Regions from separate parts of the Janthinobacterium sp. NFX145 genome, predicted to be linked through region 1. Evidence: predicted binding sites of a transcription regulator. Region 1 holds the regulator's gene; each other region holds the start of a gene.
The links. Region 1 encodes FNR, which switches genes on or off when oxygen is low (the NO sensors DNR and NnrR bind a similar motif). Its sites were predicted from a motif close to TTGATNNNNATCAA; they were not measured.
Positions count from the first base shown of each region.

Region 2: ACPJXG_RS19635 (universal stress protein) is a predicted target of FNR. The motif match lies at 4,825-4,838, and genes of this name have one in related genera.
Region 3: ACPJXG_RS03000 (KamA family radical SAM protein) is a predicted target of FNR. The motif match lies at 2,444-2,457, and genes of this name have one in related genera.

Region 1 is NZ_CP187360.1:6,338,896-6,345,593, forward strand. Features, by position in the region: gene ACPJXG_RS28490 (response regulator) at 1-1,283, opposite strand, end outside; gene fnr (fumarate/nitrate reduction transcriptional regulator Fnr) at 1,523-2,281, shown strand; gene ACPJXG_RS28500 (FixH family protein) at 2,285-2,809, opposite strand; gene ccoG (cytochrome c oxidase accessory protein CcoG) at 2,864-4,246, opposite strand; gene ccoP (cytochrome-c oxidase, cbb3-type subunit III) at 4,249-5,169, opposite strand; gene ACPJXG_RS28515 (cbb3-type cytochrome oxidase subunit 3) at 5,162-5,365, opposite strand; gene ccoO (cytochrome-c oxidase, cbb3-type subunit II) at 5,367-5,981, opposite strand; gene ccoN (cytochrome-c oxidase, cbb3-type subunit I) at 5,997-6,698, opposite strand, start outside.
Region 2 is NZ_CP187360.1:4,390,971-4,397,668, forward strand. Features, by position in the region: gene ACPJXG_RS19600 (DEAD/DEAH box helicase) at 1-555, shown strand, start outside; gene otnI (2-oxo-tetronate isomerase) at 687-1,487, shown strand; gene ACPJXG_RS19610 (hypothetical protein) at 1,576-2,394, shown strand; gene ACPJXG_RS19615 (hypothetical protein) at 2,379-2,849, shown strand; gene ACPJXG_RS19620 (VOC family protein) at 2,930-3,349, shown strand; gene ACPJXG_RS19625 (TraR/DksA family transcriptional regulator) at 3,460-3,840, shown strand; gene phbB (acetoacetyl-CoA reductase) at 4,007-4,753, opposite strand; gene ACPJXG_RS19635 (universal stress protein) at 4,922-5,788, shown strand; gene ACPJXG_RS19640 (hypothetical protein) at 5,810-6,169, opposite strand; gene ACPJXG_RS19645 (glycine zipper domain-containing protein) at 6,344-6,698, opposite strand, start outside.
Region 3 is NZ_CP187360.1:680,243-686,940, reverse strand. Features, by position in the region: gene ACPJXG_RS03005 (MFS transporter) at 1-937, opposite strand, end outside; gene ACPJXG_RS03000 (KamA family radical SAM protein) at 940-2,304, opposite strand; gene ACPJXG_RS02995 (cache domain-containing protein) at 2,586-3,044, shown strand; gene ACPJXG_RS02990 (methyl-accepting chemotaxis protein) at 3,113-4,807, shown strand; gene ACPJXG_RS02985 (DNA-3-methyladenine glycosylase) at 4,804-5,382, opposite strand; gene ACPJXG_RS02980 (HDOD domain-containing protein) at 5,673-6,539, shown strand; gene ACPJXG_RS02975 (hypothetical protein) at 6,646-6,698, shown strand, end outside.

The DNA.
Region 1 (6,698 bases):
CCCGCCACTCTGACCATGGTCAGATACTTGCGCTGTTCCGTGTCGAGTCTGGTATTGCCCAGCAAATACACCATGCCCAGCACGGCATTGAGGGGCGTGCGGATTTCATGGCTCATGTTGGCCACGAAATCGCTTTTCGCGCGGTTGGCCGCCTCGGCCCGGTCGCGTTCCTGCTCCAGTTCGGCCGCGCGCGATTCGAGTTCCTGCTGCAGACGGTCGCGCTCGCTCATCAGGCCGTTGAACGCTTCCGTCAGTTCGCCGATCTCGTCGCGCTGCTGCACCGGCACGGGGGTAAAACGGCTGCCGCTGGTGCGCAGGGCCAGCAGGGTGTCGCGCAGGCGCACCAGCGGCGACAGCAGGCGCACGGTGACCCAGCCCAGAACAAAGGCGGCCAGCAGCGAGGCGAGGATGCTCCACAGCACCAGCCGGTACAGCACGCCATCGAACGGTTCGAAGGCGTCCGCGACGGGCAGCGAGGTGGCCAGCAGCCAGTTCACCGATTTCAAACGCTTGAAGCTGTTGACTGCCGTGATGCCGCGGCTGTTGGTGCTGACCATGCTGCCTTCGCCATCTTCCTTCAGCAGCTGGGTCGTCGTCAGGTTGGCGTTCGGCTGGCGCGGCTGCAGCAGGCGGCTGGTATCGGGGTGCAGCACGTAGCGCGGCACGGCGCCGCGCGTGAGGATGAAGTAATAGCCGCTCTTGCCGACCTTTTCCGAGCGCAAACGCCCCAGCAGGTTGTCCTTGTACAGGCGCAGCACGCCGATCACCACGCCGGCCACCTGGCCATCGGCGGTGAGCACGGGCGCCACCATCTGCACGATGGGCATGCCGCTCGATTTACCCAGCATCGGTTCGGTGATCATGGGCTGGCGCGTGCGCAGGACGGTCTGGAAATACTCGCGCTCGGCGACGTTGATGCCGGCGCGCCCCGGCACTTCCGGCATGTCGGCCACGACGGCGCCTTGCGCGTCGAGCACCAGCACGTCGTCGAACAGCACCAGCATCGAGCGGCGCGAATAGTATTCGCGCAATTGGGCGGGCCGGGCGATCAGTTCCGGCGGCTGCTGCCGGGCCGTCAGGGTGACGATCTGCAGCAGCATGCCCAGCTTGTCGTCGAGCTCGGCAGCGGTACGGCTGATCAGGGATGACTGCTGGCTCAGCAGTACTTTAGTGAAATCGTCGCGCATGTGCTGCACCTGGATCATGGTGACCAGCGCGATCATGGCGATCGAGGTCAGGCTGGTGGCCAGCGCGACTTTTGCTTTGATGCCGAGAGGCTTCATGATTTCCTTTTCAGTACCGGGCGGCACAGGCGGCAAGTAATGCTGTCAGGAATTTTCCTATCAATGCCCCAGCTTGGCAAGCGGCGCCGCGCAAATTGCCCTCCCCGCATGGGCTTTTGACGATGTTGCCATATAATTAAAGTCGGAACGTCGTTTATTCAGCGAAATTGCCGTGAAATTGGCACACGGCAACCCTGTATGCAGTAAACTTGTTGTTGCATTTTCTAAAAGGTACCGACATGACTGAAGCGCTACTCACTCCAACCTTGCCTACAGTGAACGTGGAAGCGTTGCGTGCGCGATGCTCGACCTGCAGCATGCATCAATTGTGCCTGCCGATGGGCCTCGATATGGGCGACATGGACAGGCTGGACCAGATCATCGGCCGCCGCCGCAAGATCGTGCGCGGCGCCTCGCTGTTCCGCATCGGCGACTCGTTCCAGAACCTGTACGCGATCCGCCTGGGGCACTTCAAGACGTACCAGATCAATCCGGGCGGCGAAGAGCAGGTGACGGGCTTCCAGATGGCCGGCGAACTGCTGGGCATGGACGCCATCAGCGCCGACCGCCACCACTGTAATGCGGTGGCGCTGGAAGACAGCGAAGTGTGTGAAATCCCGTTTTCCAGCCTGGAACAATTGCTGGGCAATATGCCGACCCTGCTGCGCCATTTCCACCGCATGATGAGCCAGGAAATCACGCGCGAGCAAAGCGTCATGCTGTTGCTGGGCAATATGCAGGCGACGCAGCGTTTTGCCGCCTTTATCGTCAACCTGGCGTCGCGCTACGAAGCGCGCGGCTATTCGAGCAGCAAATTCCAGCTGCGCATGTCGCGCGAGGAAATCGGCAACTACCTGGGCCTGACCATCGAAAGCGTCAGCCGTTTATTGTCGAAATTCAAGAAGGAAGGCTGGCTGCGCGTCTCGAACCGAGAAATTGAAATCTTGCAGCCGGCAAAACTGAAGGCCATCACGGCCGGTACCGACGTCTGCAAATAAGGCCTACAGCTCTTCGTCGGCGTGCAGCGCGATGCTGCGTTGCAGCGGCCAGGTCCAGATGCCGGACAGGCGCCACTCGCGCTTGTCGTTTTCCACCAGCACTTGCCAGCGGCTGCGCTCGAGCATCGGCAGCGCCACCGAGAAATTGCCGGCCGCATCGGGCCGCACCAGCAGCTTGATGTCCTTTTCCGGCAGGGTCGCATGCGCCAGGTGCAGCTGCAGCGGACCCTGGTAAGCCTTGCCGAAGCTGTGCACGGAACCACTGAGGCGCGCTGACGCCACGTCGTAGGACAAGCTGGTAGCCATCGCCAGGTCGCTGGCGATCGTGTCGCGCTTCAAATCCTGGTTGATCGCCTTGCCCTGCTTGTAATAGTCGCCCACCACCAGCGCATCGGGTTGCGTAAACGCGATATAGCCCATGAAGCTGCCGACGACCACGGACAGGCCGGGACCGATCATCAGCAGCCATGGCCAGCGATGCTTGTACCAGGGATCGGCGGGGGCTTGCAGTTTCAGACTGTCGGACATGGTGATTCTCCTGTGTAAACGGCCAGTCCCCATGCGGGGACCGGCCTTCCTGCTTTAACGCGGCACGATGAATACCGCGCTTTCACGCACATGCAGCGAGGGGTTGTCCAGCGATTGCAATTCGATCGCAATCTTGTTCGACCCCTTCTCGCCGACGCCGTGCGGCACGCGCAGGCGGATCGGCCAGCCCAGCGTTTCCGTCGGCTGCAAGGTCACTTCTTCGCGCGTCAGCAAGGTCAGGCCCGGCAAGCCGGAAGCGCTGATCTTGAAATGCTGGCTTTGCTCCGAGGTGTTCATGATCTGCAGGCGGTAGACGTTTTCGATCATGCCGTCTTCCACTTCGCGTCCCATCGAACCGCGGTCGCGGATCACGTCCATTTTCAGGGGCGTGCGCAGGGCCAGCGACGTACATACGGCGATGATGATCAGGGCCAGGATGGAAGTGTAGATCAGGACGCGCGGGCGCATGGCGCGCTGGCGTATCTGCTTCGAATTGAAGTTGTTTTCCATCGCATGGTCGGTGCTGTAGCGTATCAGGCCACGTGGCCGCTCGACCTTGTCCATCACGCTGTTGCAGGCATCGACGCAGGCGGCGCAGCCGATGCATTCATACTGCAAGCCGTTGCGGATATCGATACCGGTCGGACACACCTGCACGCACAGGGTGCAATCGATGCAGTCGCCCAGCTTGTCGTTGTTGCCGGCCTTCTTGCTCATGGCGCCGCGTGGTTCGCCGCGCTTGGCATCGTAGGTGATGATCAGCGTGTCCTGGTCGAACATGGCGCTCTGGAAGCGCGCGTAGGGGCACATGTATTTGCACACCTGCTCGCGCAGCCAGCCCGCGTTGCCGTAGGTTGCCAGGCTGTAGAACAAGACCCAGAACCATTCCCAGGGACCGAAATTCAAGGTGGTCACCGACTGCGCCAGTTCCTTGATCGGCGTGAAGTAGCCGACAAAGGTAAAGCCCGTCCACAGGGCGATGGCGCCCCATGCCAGGTGCTTGGCCGTCTTCTTGAACGCCTTGCGCACGGAGGGGCCCTGCTTGTCGAGGGCCATGCGCGCGCTGCGCGTACCCTCGATGCGGCGTTCGACCCACAGGAAAATTTCCGTGTATACCGTTTGCGGGCAAGAGAACCCGCACCACACCCGCCCGGCAATGGCCGTGACGAGGAACAACAAATACGCACAGATGATCAGCAGGGCCGCCAGATAGATGAAATCCTGGGGCCACAGCACGACGCCGAAAATGTAGAACTTGCGCGTGGTCAAATCGAACAGCAGGGCTTGCCTGCCATTCCAGGTCAACCACGGCAAGCCGTAGAACGCGAGCTGGGTAAGCCATACGCATACCCATCGCCAGGTAGCGTAGCGTCCTTTGGCCTCGCGAGGGTAGATCTGCTCGCGGGCCGCATACATCTTGATGACTTGAGGTTCCATTTTTACTTGGCGGGTGCCTGCGGATTCGACAGGCTCCAGACATACGCCGACAGCACATGTACCTTGGATTCGCCGAGGAAATCGCTGAAGGCAGGCATGGTGTTGCTGCGTCCCTTGCGTACGGTTTCCATGATGGTGTCGGCGCTGCCGCCGTACAGCCAGGTCTTGTCCGTCAGGTTCGGCGCGCCGAGCATCTGGTTACCCTTGGCATCGGCACCATGGCAGGCCATGCAGGCGCCAAACTTGGCCTTGCCCAGCACCGACTTGACGGGATCCGAGGTCGAACCGGACAGGCTCAGCACATAATGGGCCACGTTCTCGACATCCTTTTCGGAGCCCAGGGCGGCGCCCATCGGTGGCATCTGCCCATTGCGGCCGTGCAGGATGGTGGTCTTGATGATGTCGGGTTCGCCGCCATACAGCCAGTCCTTGTCCGTCAGGTTGGGAAAGCCCTTGTTGCCGCGCGCATCCGAACCGTGGCATTGCGCGCAATAGGTCAGGAACAGACGCTGGCCGATGGCTTGCGCCTGCGGATCGGCGGCCACCGTCTTCAAGTCCTGGCTCAGGTACTTGTTGAACAGGGGACCGTAGTCGGCTTCCGCCTTCTTCAGCTCTTCCTCGTACTGGCCCGTCGATTTCCAGCCCAGGCTGCCGGCATAGTTGCCCAGGCCTGGATACAGGAACAGGTAGGCCAGCGCGAAGACGATGGTGATGTAGAACAACCACATCCACCAGCGCGGCATCGGCGTATTAAGTTCCTTCAAGTCCTCGTCCCAGACGTGGCCCGTGGTGCCGTCGGCAGGGGCGCCCTCGACCACTTTGATTTTCGACTGCGAGTACAGCAGCACGCCGCAGCCGATGATGCCCAGCAGGGACAGCACGACGATGTAGATATTCCAGAAGCCATTGGTAAAGTCAGCCATGGTGATGCTCCTTCGCCAGGTTCATCTCGGCCTCGGCCGGATAGTCGAGCGCGTCGTCGGCGAACGGCAGGCGTGCCGCCGCGTCGAAGTCGCTGTTGCTGCGGCTGAACGTCCACCACAGGATGCCCACGAACGTCGTAAAGGAAACCACCGTCATGACGCTGCTGGCGCTGTCAAACAGGTTTTCGATTGCCATGCTAATTCCTTGTTTTGATTAATGTACCGAGGCCTTGCAGATAGGCGACCAGGGCGTCTTCTTCCGTCTTGTCCTGCAGCTGCGCGGGGCCGGCGGCGATCTCTTCATCGCTGTACGGCTGGCCCAGGCGTTTCAGGGCGCGCATCTTCGGCATGATTTCGTCAGGCACCAGCTTGGTCTTCGCCAGCCAGGGGTAGGACGGCATGTTCGACTCGGGCACCACGTCGCGCGGGTTGTTCAAGTGCGTGCGGTGCCATTCGTCGCTGTAGCGCGCGCCCACGCGGGCGAGGTCGGGCCCCGTGCGCTTGGAACCCCACTGGAACGGATGGTCGTAGACGAATTCGCCAGCGACCGAATAGTGGCCATAGCGTTCCGTTTCCGCGCGCAGCGGACGCACCATCTGCGAGTGGCAGTTGTAGCAGCCTTCGCGCACGTAAATGTCGCGGCCCGCCAGGCGCAGCGGCGAATACGGCTTCAGGCCGGCGACCGGCTCCGTCGTGCTCTTCTGGAAGAACAGGGGAACGATCTCGACGGCGCCGCCGATGCTGATCACTACCGTGACCAGGGCGATCAGCAGCCAGGGGTTTCTCTCAATCCATGCATGTGAAAATTTCATTTGCTTATGCTCCTATCAGGCGTGCGCCGCGTTCAGTTCCGGAATGCGGGCGACGGGGAGTTTGCTGCCGCGCAAGGTCATCCAGGTGTTGTAGCCCATGATGCACATACCCGACAGGTACAGCAGGCCACCGGCCACGCGCACCACGTAGTACGGATACGTCGCTTTCACGCTCTCGACAAAGGTGTAGGTCAGGGTGCCGTCCGGATTGACCGCGCGCCACATCAGGCCCTGCATCACGCCGGCGATCCACATGGCGGCGATGTACAGCACGATGCCGATGGTGGCCACCCAGAAGTGCACGTCGACCAGGCGCGTGCTGTGCATCTGCGTGCGGCCCGCCAGGCGCGGCAGCAGGTAGTAGATCGAACCCATGGTGATGAAGCCCACCCAGCCCAGAGCGCCCGCATGCACGTGGGCAACGGTCCAGTCCGTGTAGTGCGACAGCGAGTTGATGGTCTTGATCGACATCATCGGACCTTCGAAGGTGGCGATGCCGTAGAACGACAGCGAGACGATCATGAATTTCAGGATCGGATCGGTGCGCAGCTTGTGCCAGGCGCCCGACAGGGTCATGATGCCGTTGATCATGCCGCCCCAGCTTGGTGCCAGCAGGACCAGCGAGAAGACCATGCCGATCGATTGCGTCCAGTCAGGCAATGCCGTGTAGTGCAGGTGATGCGGGCCCGCCCACATGTAGGTGAAGATCAGCGCCCA
Region 2 (6,698 bases), 1.9 Mb from region 1:
GACGGCATCGGCGCCCTGGCCATCCACGGCAACAAGAGCCAGTCGGCACGCACGCGCGCGCTGTCCGAGTTCAAGGATGGCACCTTGCAAGTGCTGGTCGCCACCGACATCGCCGCGCGCGGTATCGATATCGACCAGTTGCCGCACGTCGTCAACTATGACTTGCCGAACATTCCGGAAGACTATGTGCACCGTATCGGCCGCACGGGCCGTGCCGGCGCCAAGGGCGAAGCCGTGTCGCTGGTCTGCGTGGATGAGCACGAAATGTTGAAAGACATCGAAAAGCTGATCAAGCAAACCCTGCCGCGCGAAGTCATCGAAGGTTTCGAGCCCGACCTGAACGCCCGCGCCCAGCCTGTGCAATTGCGCAGCGGCACCGGCGGCCACCGCAACAACAGCCGCGCGCCAGCCGGCGCCGTGGTGCGCGTGAAAACCGGCGGCAGCGGCGCCAAGCCACGCAGCGCCGGCCCAGCGGGCGGCGGTGGCGGCGGCAACCGTTCGGGTAATGCGCCGCGTTCGGCGGCAAACCATCGCTCCGGCGGCCGCGGCCGCTAATACCCACGGGTAAGCGTATCGCAGCAATAAAAACCGTTCCAGGACTTGTTTCTGGAACGGTTTTTTTATGCACGCCACCGATTGCCGAATTGGGCTAGGATAGTGTCCATCCTATTGACCTGCGTGCCGCCATGCCGAACTTCGCTGCCAATCTCAGCATGATGTTTACCGAACTGCCCTTCCTCGACCGCTTTGCCGCCGCCAGGGAAGCGGGTTTCGATGCCGTCGAATTTCTGTTTCCCTATGCCGTCGAGGCGCGGCAGATCGCCATGCGGCTGGAACGCCACCATCTGCAGCTGGCCGTCTTCAACTTCCCGCCCGGCGACTGGGAACACGGCGAGCGGGGCATTTCCTGCGATCCGCGCCGGGGCGAGGAATTCCGCAACAACGTGCAACTGGCGCTCAATTACGCGCTGGCGCTCGGGGCGAAACAGCTGCACTGCATGTCCGGCATCGTGCCGCCCGGCATGAGCCTGGAGCGGGCGCGGCAAAGCCTGATCGGCAACCTGCAATTTGCGGCCGACGCCTGCCGTCCGCATGGCATCAACGTGCTGATCGAGCCGATCAACCGCTACGACATGCCCGGTTACTTTCTGAACCATAGCCAGCAGGCGGCCGACATCATCGCCGACTGCCAGCGCAACAATATCTTCCTGCAATACGACATTTATCACATGCAGCGCATGGAGGGCGAACTGAGCAACACCATCCGCGCCCTGCTGCCCCTGATCCGCCACATCCAGATCGCCGACACGCCGGGCCGCCATGAACCGGGCACGGGCGAGATCAACTACCGCCATCTGTTCAAGCTGCTCGACCAGGTCGGCTACGCAGGCTGGGTCGGCTGCGAATACCGTCCCGCCAGCGACACCGTTGCCGGACTGGGCTGGCGCGAGCAATTGATAGGCACAGCGGGCACAATCGGCGCCTGATCGCAGCGCGCTTGCGCCGGCACAAGGCGGGCGGCGCAGGCCGGCACGACAATACCTTTCCATACAGTATTTCCTGTCGAGAGGTCACGTGTCCTCCCTGCCCGCCCGCCATTGCCGCGCCCTTGGCCTGAACCTCTGCCAGCACCTTTGCCTGGCGATTCTGCTGTGCGGCTGCGCCACCGCGCGCCCCGAGCTGGCGCAGGTGCGCGCGCTGGCCGCCGGCACCGATGCCCTGACCGCCTTCGGCGAACTGTCGCAGCGCCACGTCGACAGCTACCAGCGCGCCCGCCCTTATCTGTCGCCGGCCGAAGACGCGCGCGAACGCCCGCTCGATGCGCAGCGCCGCGCCGCGCAGGCGGACGTGGCACGCCTGGCGCAAGCCGTGCGCCTGTACCTGCAGGCGCTGGGCCGGCTGGCCGATACCGATGCATATGACGTGCGGCCGGAACTGGCCGGCGCCGGCGCCGCCATCCGCGCCTGGCCCGGCAGCGGCATCGACGACCGCCATGTGAGCGCCTACACCTTGCTGCTGCAGCAATTGTCGCGCCTGGGCGGCGCGGCCAGCCAGCGGGCGCATCTGGCGCAAGTGCTGCACGAGGGCGATGCGCCGCTGCAAGCCCTGCTGGCCGCGCTCGACAGCTTGCTGGCGCTGTACGACAAGAGCGGCGATAACGAGCGCGACATGGTGCTCGGCTTGCTCGATGTGGAAATCGCGTATGCGGACACGCCGCCGCAGCGCCTGCTGGCCGTGCTGGCGAAAAACATGCAGCAAAACAAAACCGAGGAATACCGCCTGCTTGGCTTGCGCCATACCCTGGCGCGCCGGCAACTGGCGGCACTGGGGCGCGAACACGCGCAGCTGGCCGCCGCCCTCACCACCACGGAGGCAAGATGGACGGATCGGTAGGCACAAGCCGCAGCGAACGGCGCGAAGCGGCTCTCAGCAGCGCCATGCGCGTCGAGCAACTGGCCGACAGCCTGTCGCAGGCGGCCGTCACCCTGCACGGCGCCGTCATGCGCGCCATCCGCAGGCGCGCCAGCCAGGGAGACAGTGGCATCAGCCACAGCCAGGCGCAAGCCGTCTTCGCCCTGGAAGTGGCCTTGCGCCAGCAAGCCAACCAGCTGTATGCCGATGCGGCCGGGCACACGGTGGCCGGCCTGGACACGGCGCAGCGCCAGCTCAGCGGCCTGCTCGACACGGTGCGCCTGCGCATCGCCCGCAACGACGACGTGCGGCACTGGATCAGCCTGGCGACGAGCTTGTTGCACTTGGGCAGCGCCGTGCTTGCAGGCAATCCCGAACGCATCCTGGGTACCCTGGGCAAGGTGCGTGAGCGGCTGCAAGAGATGGCGCCGGACTGATTGAAATCGGCCGGCGAGCGCCTATACTGGGACGTCCCCGCCTGGCAATCGTGCCTGCGGGACGACCAGAGGAGACCAACATGCGTATCGAACCGTATTTGCAATTCGATGGAAACTGCGCGCAAGCGCTGGAATACTACCGCCAGCACCTGCATGGCACCGACCTGTGCCTGATGCCGTATCGCGGCACGCCGATGCAGGAGCAAGTCAAGGAAGACTGGTATGACAAGATCATGCACGGCTCGGTGCAGCTGGGACCGACCATGCTGATGGGCTCGGACGGCGGCTGCGGCGAAGATGGCGCCAAGGGCATGCACGGCAGCTCGATCTGCCTGACCGTCGATACGCCGGAAGAGGCGGAACGGGTCTTCGACGCGCTGGCGCGTGACGGCAACATCCAGATGCCCCTGGAGGAAACGTTCTGGGCCAAGCGCTTCGGCATGCTGAAAGACCAGTTCGGCGTCGCCTGGATGGTCAACTGCCTCAAAGAACCAGCATAGAATGGCCCCTGCCCGCCTGCGCCGCGTCAAACGCGGCGCGGGTGGTAGCGCAAGCAGAGCAGCCAATCTTGGACTACCATGATGGAAGTAACCTCTACCGGGTGACAACCATGAATGGATTGCCGCAAGACCAGCTGCAACGCCTGCAGGGCGTGCTGGAGCAACGCAAGCTGGCGTTGCTGGAACAGATCGGGAACGAAGCGGCCGAAGCGGATGCGCGCGCCTCGCTGCTCAATGAAGTCGAAGCCTCGCCGGCCGACAACGCCAGCGTGCGCACCTTGAACGCCCTCGTCAGCGAAGCGGCCGAGCACAACCTGGCCCAGCTGGCCATCATCAAGCATGCGCTGGCCAGGTTTACCGATGGCAGCTATGGCCTGTGCGACAACTGCGGCGAAGCCATCGGCCTGTCGCGCCTGAACGCGCGTCCCGAAGCACGGCTGTGCATCGATTGCCAGACGCGGCTGGAAAAAGCCCGGCGCCCGGTGCCGTGAGGAGAGCATAACGGCGGCGCAACAACAAAGGGCAAGGCATCGCTGCCCTGCCCCGTGTTTTCCAGCGTGACTGCCATTGCCTGCCGTCCTGCGCCAGCATCTGTGCGCCGGCTGGGTGGACGGGTCTCCTCTACTGCCAATGCCTATGTGCAAGCGGCACGCTTGCTTAACTCATGTGCTGTCCGCCATTGATGGCGATATTCGCGCCCGTGACGAATGCCGCCTCGTCGGATGCCAGGTAAGTGACCAGGGCCGCTACCTCGTCCGGCTCGCCCAGGCGCCCCAGGGGGATCTGCGGCAGGATCTTCGTTTCCAGGATATCGGCCGGCACGGCCGTCACCATCTGCGTGCGCAGGTAGCCGGGCGAGACCGTGTTGACGGTGATGCCGTGGCGCGCCACTTCCAGCGCCAGCGCCTTGCTGAAGCCATGCACGCCCGCCTTCGCGGCCGCATAGTTGCACTGGCCAAACGCGCCCTTCTGGCCGTTGACGGACGAGATATTGATGATGCGGCCCCAGCGGTTAGCCAGCATGGGTTCGAGCACCTGCTTGCTCATGTTGAACAGGCTGTCGAGATTGGTGCGCATGACCTCGGCCCAATGCGGCAATTCCATCTTGCGCATGCTCTGGTCGCGCGTGATGCCGGCGTTATTGACCAGCACGTCAACCCTGCCGAACTGCGCCAGCACGCTGGCCACGGCCTCGCTGCAGGCGGCGAAATCCGTCACATCAAGGGACAGCGGATGAAAATAATACTGCTGCGCCTGCTGCTCTTCGAGCCAGTTTGCCACCCGCGCATTGCCCGGCGTATGCGCCGCCACGACGGCAAAGCCCGCCCCATGCAGGCGGCGGCACAAGGCCGTGCCCAGGCCGCCCATGCCACCCGTGACCAGCGCTACCTTTTGTTCCTTCATGACTGTCTCTCCCCGCTTGTTATGGTTGTTCTGCGTGGCATCAAGTGTAGGAGCAGTTTTTATTGGCAGCCTTGCGCCAAATCAAGTGCTCAGGCTGATGCAGTCGTGCGCGGCCGGCACCCCGGACTGTGCCAGAATGACCGCTACCGCACAGCGAGAGGACAGGCCATGACATATAAAACCGTATTGCTCCACATCGACGACAGCGCGGGGCGCGCCGCCCGCATCGACGCGGCCGCCAGCATCGCCCAGGCTTGCGGCGGCCACCTGACGGGCGTGGCGCTGACGGGCGTGTCGCGGCTGCTGTACCAGAACCAGCCCGACCTCGATGCCGACCCGAACCTGAGCTTGCATTTGAATTTCCTGAGGGAACGGGCGACGCGCGCCCTCGACGGTTTCGAGCAACAGGTGCGCGCGGCCGGCGTCGCCTCGTTCGAGCAGCGCGTGCTCGACGACGAGGCGGCGGGCGGCATCAGCCTGCTGGCCCGCTATGCGGACCTGGTCGTCATCAGCCAATACAATGCCAAGGATAAATCGCCGTCCGTGATGCGCGACTTCCCCGCCTATGTGCTGCTGCATTCGGGCCGCCCCGTGCTGATCGTGCCGTATGCGCCGCCGCTGCCCCTGCTGGCGCCGCCGGCAGCCGCGCGCAATGTGCTCATTTCCTGGAACGCCAGCAAGGAAGCAAGCCGCGCCGTGAGCGCCGCCCTGCCCCTGCTGCAGCGCGCCGGGCAAGTCCACGTGGCCATCTTCGACGCCCAGGTGCATGCCGCCGAGCACGGCGAACAACCGGGCGCCGAACTGACGCAGTACCTGGCGCGCCACGGCGTGGAAGCGCGGCTGCATTTGCTCGATGGCGGTGGCGTGCGGCGCGGCGACATCGGCGAAGCGCTGCTGTCGCAGGCGGCCGACCTGTCGGCCGATTTGCTGGTGATGGGAGCGTATGGCCATTCGCGCCTGCGCGAAACCATCCTCGGCGGCGTCACGCGCACGATTCTGCAAAGCATGACGATCCCCGTGCTGATGGCGCACTAGACCTTTGGAAAAACGGCAGGGTTAGCCGCCCTGCCAGGGCTGGCTGCGGATCTTCGCCACCTGGCGCTGCGCCAGCCACTGCCATAGCTGCAGCGCGTCGTCCTGCGGCAGGGCCGACATGTGGCGCGGCGTGGCCAGGGCGATTTCACAATCGCGGTCCGACCACTCCTCGAAAGTGACTTCGCCTCCGCTAGCGACCTCGACCTGATACATCAAGCCGTCGTCGTAGCCGAAACGCAACAGGACGGCGGCCGGGCTGCCATCGGGCGTGGCGCCGCCGCCGCGGTAGACCTCGGCCAGCGCATCGGCCAGCTGTGCCGGCGAGGGCGCGCAGATGTCGCGCCCATCGGCCCGTGTCAGAATGAACCATGCCTGTGTCATGACGCGCCCTCCTATCCATACTCGTTAGCATGCGAGGCAAGTACTACGGGCAGTCACCTTGGTCCAGTGTCACTATGGGCGCGCGGAAACTATCCCTGTCGGCATTATTTACCAATAATTACTAATACTAACAAGGATCATACCTAAATTTCATGCAGCTCGGAATTTATGAATTCACGCCACCAGCACGGGAATGCTGAGCGGGTCGAAATCATGCCAGTCGCCATTGGCGATCGTGCCTTCCGCTTCCTCGATATGCTCGGCGCCCAGCCGGTGCAACGCCTCGAGCGCCCGTTCGCGCTCGTCGGGGCCGCCTAGCGCCACGGCGATCAGCATGCCGGGATGGCGTGGCTGGCGGCGGTTTTCGCCATCCCGGTCCCTATTTGCTTCGGCCTCGCCTGCATCCTTCATCTTGTTGAAACTGTAAAGCGAGCCCACGTGGGCGCCCACGAGCGCCCCCACCACCGGGCCCAGCGGCCCCGTCGCCAGGGTCGTGGCCGCACCGATGCCCGCGCCGACGGCGGCCCCG
Region 3 (6,698 bases), 760 kb from region 1:
TGGGCACCACATTGCATGCCATCGCCACTTGCACGGCGACAAACAGGACGATGCCGGCGCCCGCCACTTGCATGGGTTCAATCGCGCGCCGCCCGGCCCATTCCGTCAGCATGCCCATGCCGATGGCGCCGAAGATGACGGCCGCCATGCCCAGGTACAGCAGATACGCCACATTGTCGTCGGACAAGCCGCCCACGTCAGCCAGCCAGCGGCCTATCCATAAACCCTGCACGCCAAAGAACACCGTGTGCGGCAGCAGGATCAGCGCGATGGTGCGGCGAAAGGCCGGGTCACGATAGACACTCCACACGCTGACCTTGTTCACCTTGTTCATGGTTACGGCAGGCGCGAACATGGCCGGCGACAGCAGGCGGATCAGCAAGCCGATGGCCAGCGCCGCCAGCGCCAGGCCCAGGAAAACGCCGCGCCAGTCCGTATAGTGCAGGGCCAGCTTGACGGGCATGGTGGCCGTGGCCGCGCCCAGCCCGCCCACGGCGATCAGGTAGCCATGCACGGAAGGCAGGCGCGCTGGCGCGATGGCGCACGAGATCGCTTTCACGGCGGCCATGAAACAGCCGCCCAGGCCCGCCCCCATCAAGGCGCGCGCCCACATCAGCTCGGCAAAGCTGTGGCCCCGGCTGAACAGCCACACGCCCAGGGCCGCCAGCGCCAGCAGCCACAGTTGCACCGTGCGGGGGCCGTAGCGGTCCAGCGCCATGCCAACCGGCAATTGCACCAGCGCAAAGGCGAGAAAAAAAGCGCTGGTCAGCAGGCCCAGCTGGGCTGGCGTCAGGGCGATGGCGCCCAGCAACTCGGCCGTCAGCACGGCATTCACGCCGCGTAGCAGGCACGACAGGTAATGCCCGAGCGCGAACGGCAGGAACACGAGGCAAAACACGGCCACGCCGGAGCGGGAAGAAGCGCCGGCGCCGTGCATGCTCAGGCGGCCTTTGCCAGACGGATGACTTTATGCGGCACGTGCGGCACAGGCTCATCCGTTTCAAAGAAAAACTTGTCGTGGCCAAAGGCCGGCTTCAGATCGTCCATCCACGTCGCTTCCGCATCGAATTTCGCATAAAACGGCCGCCGCACCCAATCCGGATTGCGCGCCTGCAAAAACTGCAGGGCAAACAGTTTTTCGCCATTGATGGTGACGATGCCGTCGATCACGATCTTGCCTGGAAACGCACTCATGGACGGCCCACGCACCGTGCGCGACAGGCCCGACACCATCTGGTAGGCGGCCTGGAAAATCTCGTGCGCCTTCGCCAAGGGCAGCTCGAAATAGCCGCGCGGCCCCGTGTCGCGCTCGACGAACATGTAATACGGAATCGCCCCCAGGCGCGTGCCCGTCTGCCACAACTCGGCCCAGCTTGCCGGATCTTCATTGATGTGGCGGATCAGCGGCCCCTGCATGCGCAAGGTGGCGCCCGTGGAGACGATGCGTTTCACGGCTTGCTGGGCGATGTCCTGGCGTAACTCGACGGCATGACTGTAATGGCCCATCACGGCCAGGTTCTTGCCCGCCTTGACGATGCGCTCGAACAGGCGCATCAAGTCGTCCGCATCGCGGTCCGAGACAAAGCGCTGCGGCCAATACGCCACCGCCTTGGTGCCGATGCGAATGTTCTGGATATGTTCCAGGCCCGGCGCCAGCAGCGGCTCCAGGTAGGCGGCCAGTTGCCGCGTATTCATGATCATCGGGTCGCCGCCCGTGATCAGCACGTCCGTCACTTCCGGATGCAGTTTCAGGTAGGCGGCCAGCTCATGCGATTCGCGCGCATCGAACTTCATGTCGTCCATGCCGACGAACTGGGGCCAGCGGAAACAGAAAGTGCAATACGCGTGGCAGGTCTGGCCCGCGCTGGGGAAGAACAGCACCGTCTGCGCATATTTATGCTGCAGGCCGCGCACGGGCGCATCGTTGACGCGGGGCACGTTGTGCGTCATCTGGCCGGCCGGATGGGGATTCATACCCAGGCGCAAGCCATGCACATACGCATCGATGGCCGCCTTGTCCTGCTTGACCAGCACCAGGTCGCGCAAGTGCGCGTACTGCTCGGGCGGCAGCATGTCGCGGTGCGGAAAGACGAGGCGATAGATGGGGTCGTCAGGAATGTTGTTCCAGTCGATCAGCTGATCGAGCACATATTCATTGGTGCGAAACGGCAAGACGTGCGACACCACTTGCACGGCTACACGCTGCTCTTCCGGCAGCCATTCCCACTGCCGCGCCTGTTGAATGGTCTGCCGCGTATACGGCTTGAACTTGGGTGAAAACGGCTCGGTAATGGGTGCGGACACGATAAGCTCCTTGCCTGTAAATAGCGATAACTTGCATGAAATCAGCCCTACATCGTCCAATTCCAGCCTCTTCCCCCTCATACCAGACCCGCCCGGCATGCTGTGAAAGTCATCATAATTCTTGCCGCTCGGAACCAAATTGCTACATATCAACAAGCCGTCGATACGTTGCATGCTGCCTACAAGCAACACCTTAGTTTGTTCCATCGCAATTTGAGGGAAGCGTCGGCGACGTAAATTACGACTTGGCAACATATCCCTCGATATCACAAGGAGCTTTCATGAAACGCTTATTCACGGGTAGCCTGCTGTGCCTGGCATTTGCCGGCGGCAGCGTCAGTGCCGCCGTCGAACCAACGGAAAAAGACGCCATCGCCATGGCCGAACGGGGCGCCGCCTTCATGAAGGCGCATGGCAAGGAAGAAATGATGAAGAAAATCACGGCGAAAGACCCGGACTTCGTGCAGGGCTCGCTATACGTGGACATGCGCGACATCAAGACGGGCATCGTGCTGGCCCACCCCATCAATCCTTCCATCGTGGGCAAGGATTTGACGGATGTGCCCGATGCGAATGGCAAGAAATATCGCCGTGAAATCATTGAACTGGCGCAAAAACAAGGCAAGGGCTGGGTCGATTACCAGTACAAGAATCCCACCAGCGGCAAGATCGAACCGAAGACCACATACATCCTGCGCGTCAACGATGTGGTGCTGGAAGCGGGGATCTACAAAAAATAAGGCGGGGGCGGCGCGCATGCACACCGCGCGCCGCCTGCGGTGTGAACAGCCATAGCCAGGAGTCAAGCATGCTCAATCAATTACGCATCGGACCAAAATTATTGCTGGCGCCCATACTGGTCTTGCTGTTGCTGATACTCAGCTCGACCGGCGCATGGTATGGCATGGTGCGGCAAAATGCCTCACTGGAAAACATGGTGCGGGTGCGCATCACGCATTTGAAGGCGGCCGCCGATGTACTCGGCGAGGCCAGGCAGGTGCATGGCAATATGTACCAGTTGCTGTCATGGACGAATGGCAGCTTCGCCAAGGCCCGCCTCGATGCACTTGAACAACAGATCAAGGCGCGCCACGCGGCCATCGGCACCCAGCTGACCACGCTGCGTTCCACAGCCACGGGCGCCGAGCGCACTTTGGTCGATGCGGCCATCGCGGCGCTGGCCGGCTATCGCAAGGCCGTGCTGGAAACCATGGAAATGGCGCAGATGGATCAATCGATCGCCACCAATTCCATGCTCAAGGCGGAAACCCAATTCGGCCAGTTCAATACGCAGCTGGCGCAACTATCGGCCCTGGAAACGACCCTCAGCAGCCAGGCCCATGCGACGGCCAGCGCCGAGTTTCGCACCCTGGGCTGGAGCCTGCTGCTGACGGTGCTGCTGTCCATCCTCGTCTCCATCGTCGTGACCATGCTGGTGCGGCGCGCCATGCTGGTGGAAATCCGCGGCATTGCCGACGCCGTGCAAGACCTGGCGGCGGGCAAGCTGACGGCCGGCGCGCCCAAGCAGGGCAATGACGAAATCGCCGCCACCTCGCGCGTGCTGGACCAGACCATTGCCCACCTGAACCAGACCTTGCGCACCATCATGGATGCCGTGCAATCGATCGACACGGCCTCGCACGAAATTGCCACCGGCAACCTGGATTTATCGGCGCGCACGGAAATGCAGGCCAGTTCGCTGGAAGAAACGTCAAGCGCCATGGAAGCGCTGACGCAAGCCGTCAATGACAACGCCGACAATGCCCAGCTGGCTTGCGAGCTGGCGGGACAAGCATCCACCCTGGCTGTGCAAGGGGGAGCGTCGATGCAGCAGGCGGTGACGACGATGGCGACGATACGCGCCAATTCGCGCCAGATCGTGGATATTATCGGTGTGATCGACGGTATTTCCTTCCAGACCAATATCCTCGCGCTGAACGCGGCGGTGGAAGCGGCGCGCGCGGGCGAGCAAGGCCGCGGCTTTGCCGTGGTGGCGTCCGAAGTGCGCACCCTGGCGCAGCGCTCGGCGCAGGCGGCCAAGGAAATCAAGACCCTGATCGCCACCTCGGTGACCACCATCGATGGCGGCAGCGTGGCCGTGCAGCAAGCGGGCGACAGCATGGGCGCCATCGTGGCTTCGGTGCAGCAAGTCAATGAAATCATCCAGCGCGTGAAAGAAGCCAGCGCGGAGCAGGCGTCGGGCATCACGGAAGTAAATCAGGCCGTCACGCAAATGGATGATGTCACCCAGCAAAATGCGGCCCTGGTGGAGCAGGCGGCGGCAGCGGCGGCCAGTTTGCAGGACCAGGCCGTCAAATTGTCGGCGGCAGTCAGCGTGTTCACCCTGGACCAGCGCCCCGCCGCGCCGAGCGGCCACACCGAAGAAGAAGCGTTCCGGCATCCGGCCAGTGCGCAGCAGGACCGGCGCGCACTGCACAGCCCATTGCGCGGCAAGTCCGCCTTGCCAGGCACAAACACAACGCCGCAGCGCCGGCGCAGCTAGGCGGCTGGCGCGCGCATCGGTTTGCTTAGATAGCGCGAGCCGGCCAGCACGAAACGCCACGGCGTGTCCATCGCCTTGGAAATGCCGATGCGCAAACCCGCCTGCACCGTCACCTCTTGTTCGCGGGGCAACAGCATGTACGGCGGCGCATCAAGCGCCAGCCGGTTGTGCATGTGCGTGACACCGAGCGCCTGGCACACCTTGCCCGGCCCCGAGCACAGCAGCCGCGCATCGTCGACGCCGCGCCGCTCGCGCATGATGTCGAGGCCCTCCAAGGGTTCGATGGCGCGGATCAGCACGCCCGCGCCATGGCCCGCTTCGCGGCACACAAAGTTCAGGCACCAGTGGATGCCGTACGAGCGGTAGACATAGGCGTGCGCGGGCGGGCCGAACATGGCCGCATTGCGTGGCGTCATGCCGCCATACGTGTGCGAAGCGGGGTCCAGCCGGTCATACGCTTCCGTTTCCACGATGCGCCCGCCCACGCCGTCGACCAGCACCGTCACGCCGATCAGCTGGCGCGCCACGCTGCTGGAATCGTCCGCAAAATCGATACCCGCGAGGATTTTTTTCATCCGGCAATTGTACCGCCGCGCATCCCGCCGCACGCCCTGCCCCGCCTTGAAAACAAATGAAACTTGCTCTTTTCATCATGATCATCTTCATGGGCAGCGTCGTAAAATGACGAAAATCGGGGCTGGAGCAGGCCAAAACAGGGATTTTTGCGAGAATATATTGCAGAGATGAACTATTGCCATGCATAAACAGCGATAATCGTCGGGCACTGCGCCAGACGCTCATGAGGCGGGCAGCGGCAGCGCACGACAGAATAAGCACCGGGCACAAAAATGATGATGAAAGCGTGATGATGAGAGCGGCAGCGCAAAAGCAGGTAGTGCAGGAAGATCCGGTTGACGCCCTGATGCGTTCCATCCGCATCCCGCCGCGTCCCAGCCTGCTGGTCGACTTGCAGCGCGAACTGGCGGAACAGGACCCGTCGCCGCGCCGCATCGCGCGCATCATCGCCGATGACGTCGGCATGTCCGGCGCCCTGCTGAAACTGGCCAACTCGCCGTTCTATGGCGCCGCGCGCAAAGCCAAGTCCGTCGAGCAAGGCATCAATTTTCTTGGCATCAACCAGTGCAGCGCCATGATGACGGGCTTGCTGGCACGCCAGGCGCTGGAAGCGGAAGGCGTGGAACTGACCAACTTCTGGGACGTGTCGGCCAAACGCGCGCGCGCCCTGGTATTTACCTCGCGCAAGCTGCGCATCGCCCCGCCCGACATCGCCCACACCTTCGGCCTGTTCTGCGATATCGGCGTGCCCCTGCTGATGAACCGCTTTCCCGACTACGTCAACACGTATGCGGCGGCGGCCAACGATGCGAACAATTGTTTTACGGCACTGGAAGACGCGCGCCACCAGACCAACCATGCGGCCATCGGCTGCTTGCTGGCGCGCAATTGGGGCCTGTCCTCCGATGTCTCCTGGGCCATTTTGCATCACCACGACTACACGGTGCTGGCGGACCCGTCCACGGACGACGCCATCCGCTCGCTCGTCGCCCTGTCGCTGCTGGCCGAAAAGGGCATTCAGCGCTACCATGGCAACAGTACCTCGCTCGAGTGGGACAAGGGCGGCGAGCTTGCCTGCCAGCATCTCGGCCTGTCTCAGGAAGAAGCCGCCGACCTGCTCGACGAATTGCACGAGATGTTCGATACCGACCATTGATGTATCAGGCGGCCGCGTCCGCCTGTATGATCTGTCCCGGCGCCTGGCAAAGCCTTGGCGCCTGTTTCCGTTTGCCTGACCCGTCTTTCTTAACCTGTTGATCGCCATGCCCAAAAATAAGCGCCCTGTCCCCCGTAAATCCGCCAACACGCCTGAAGA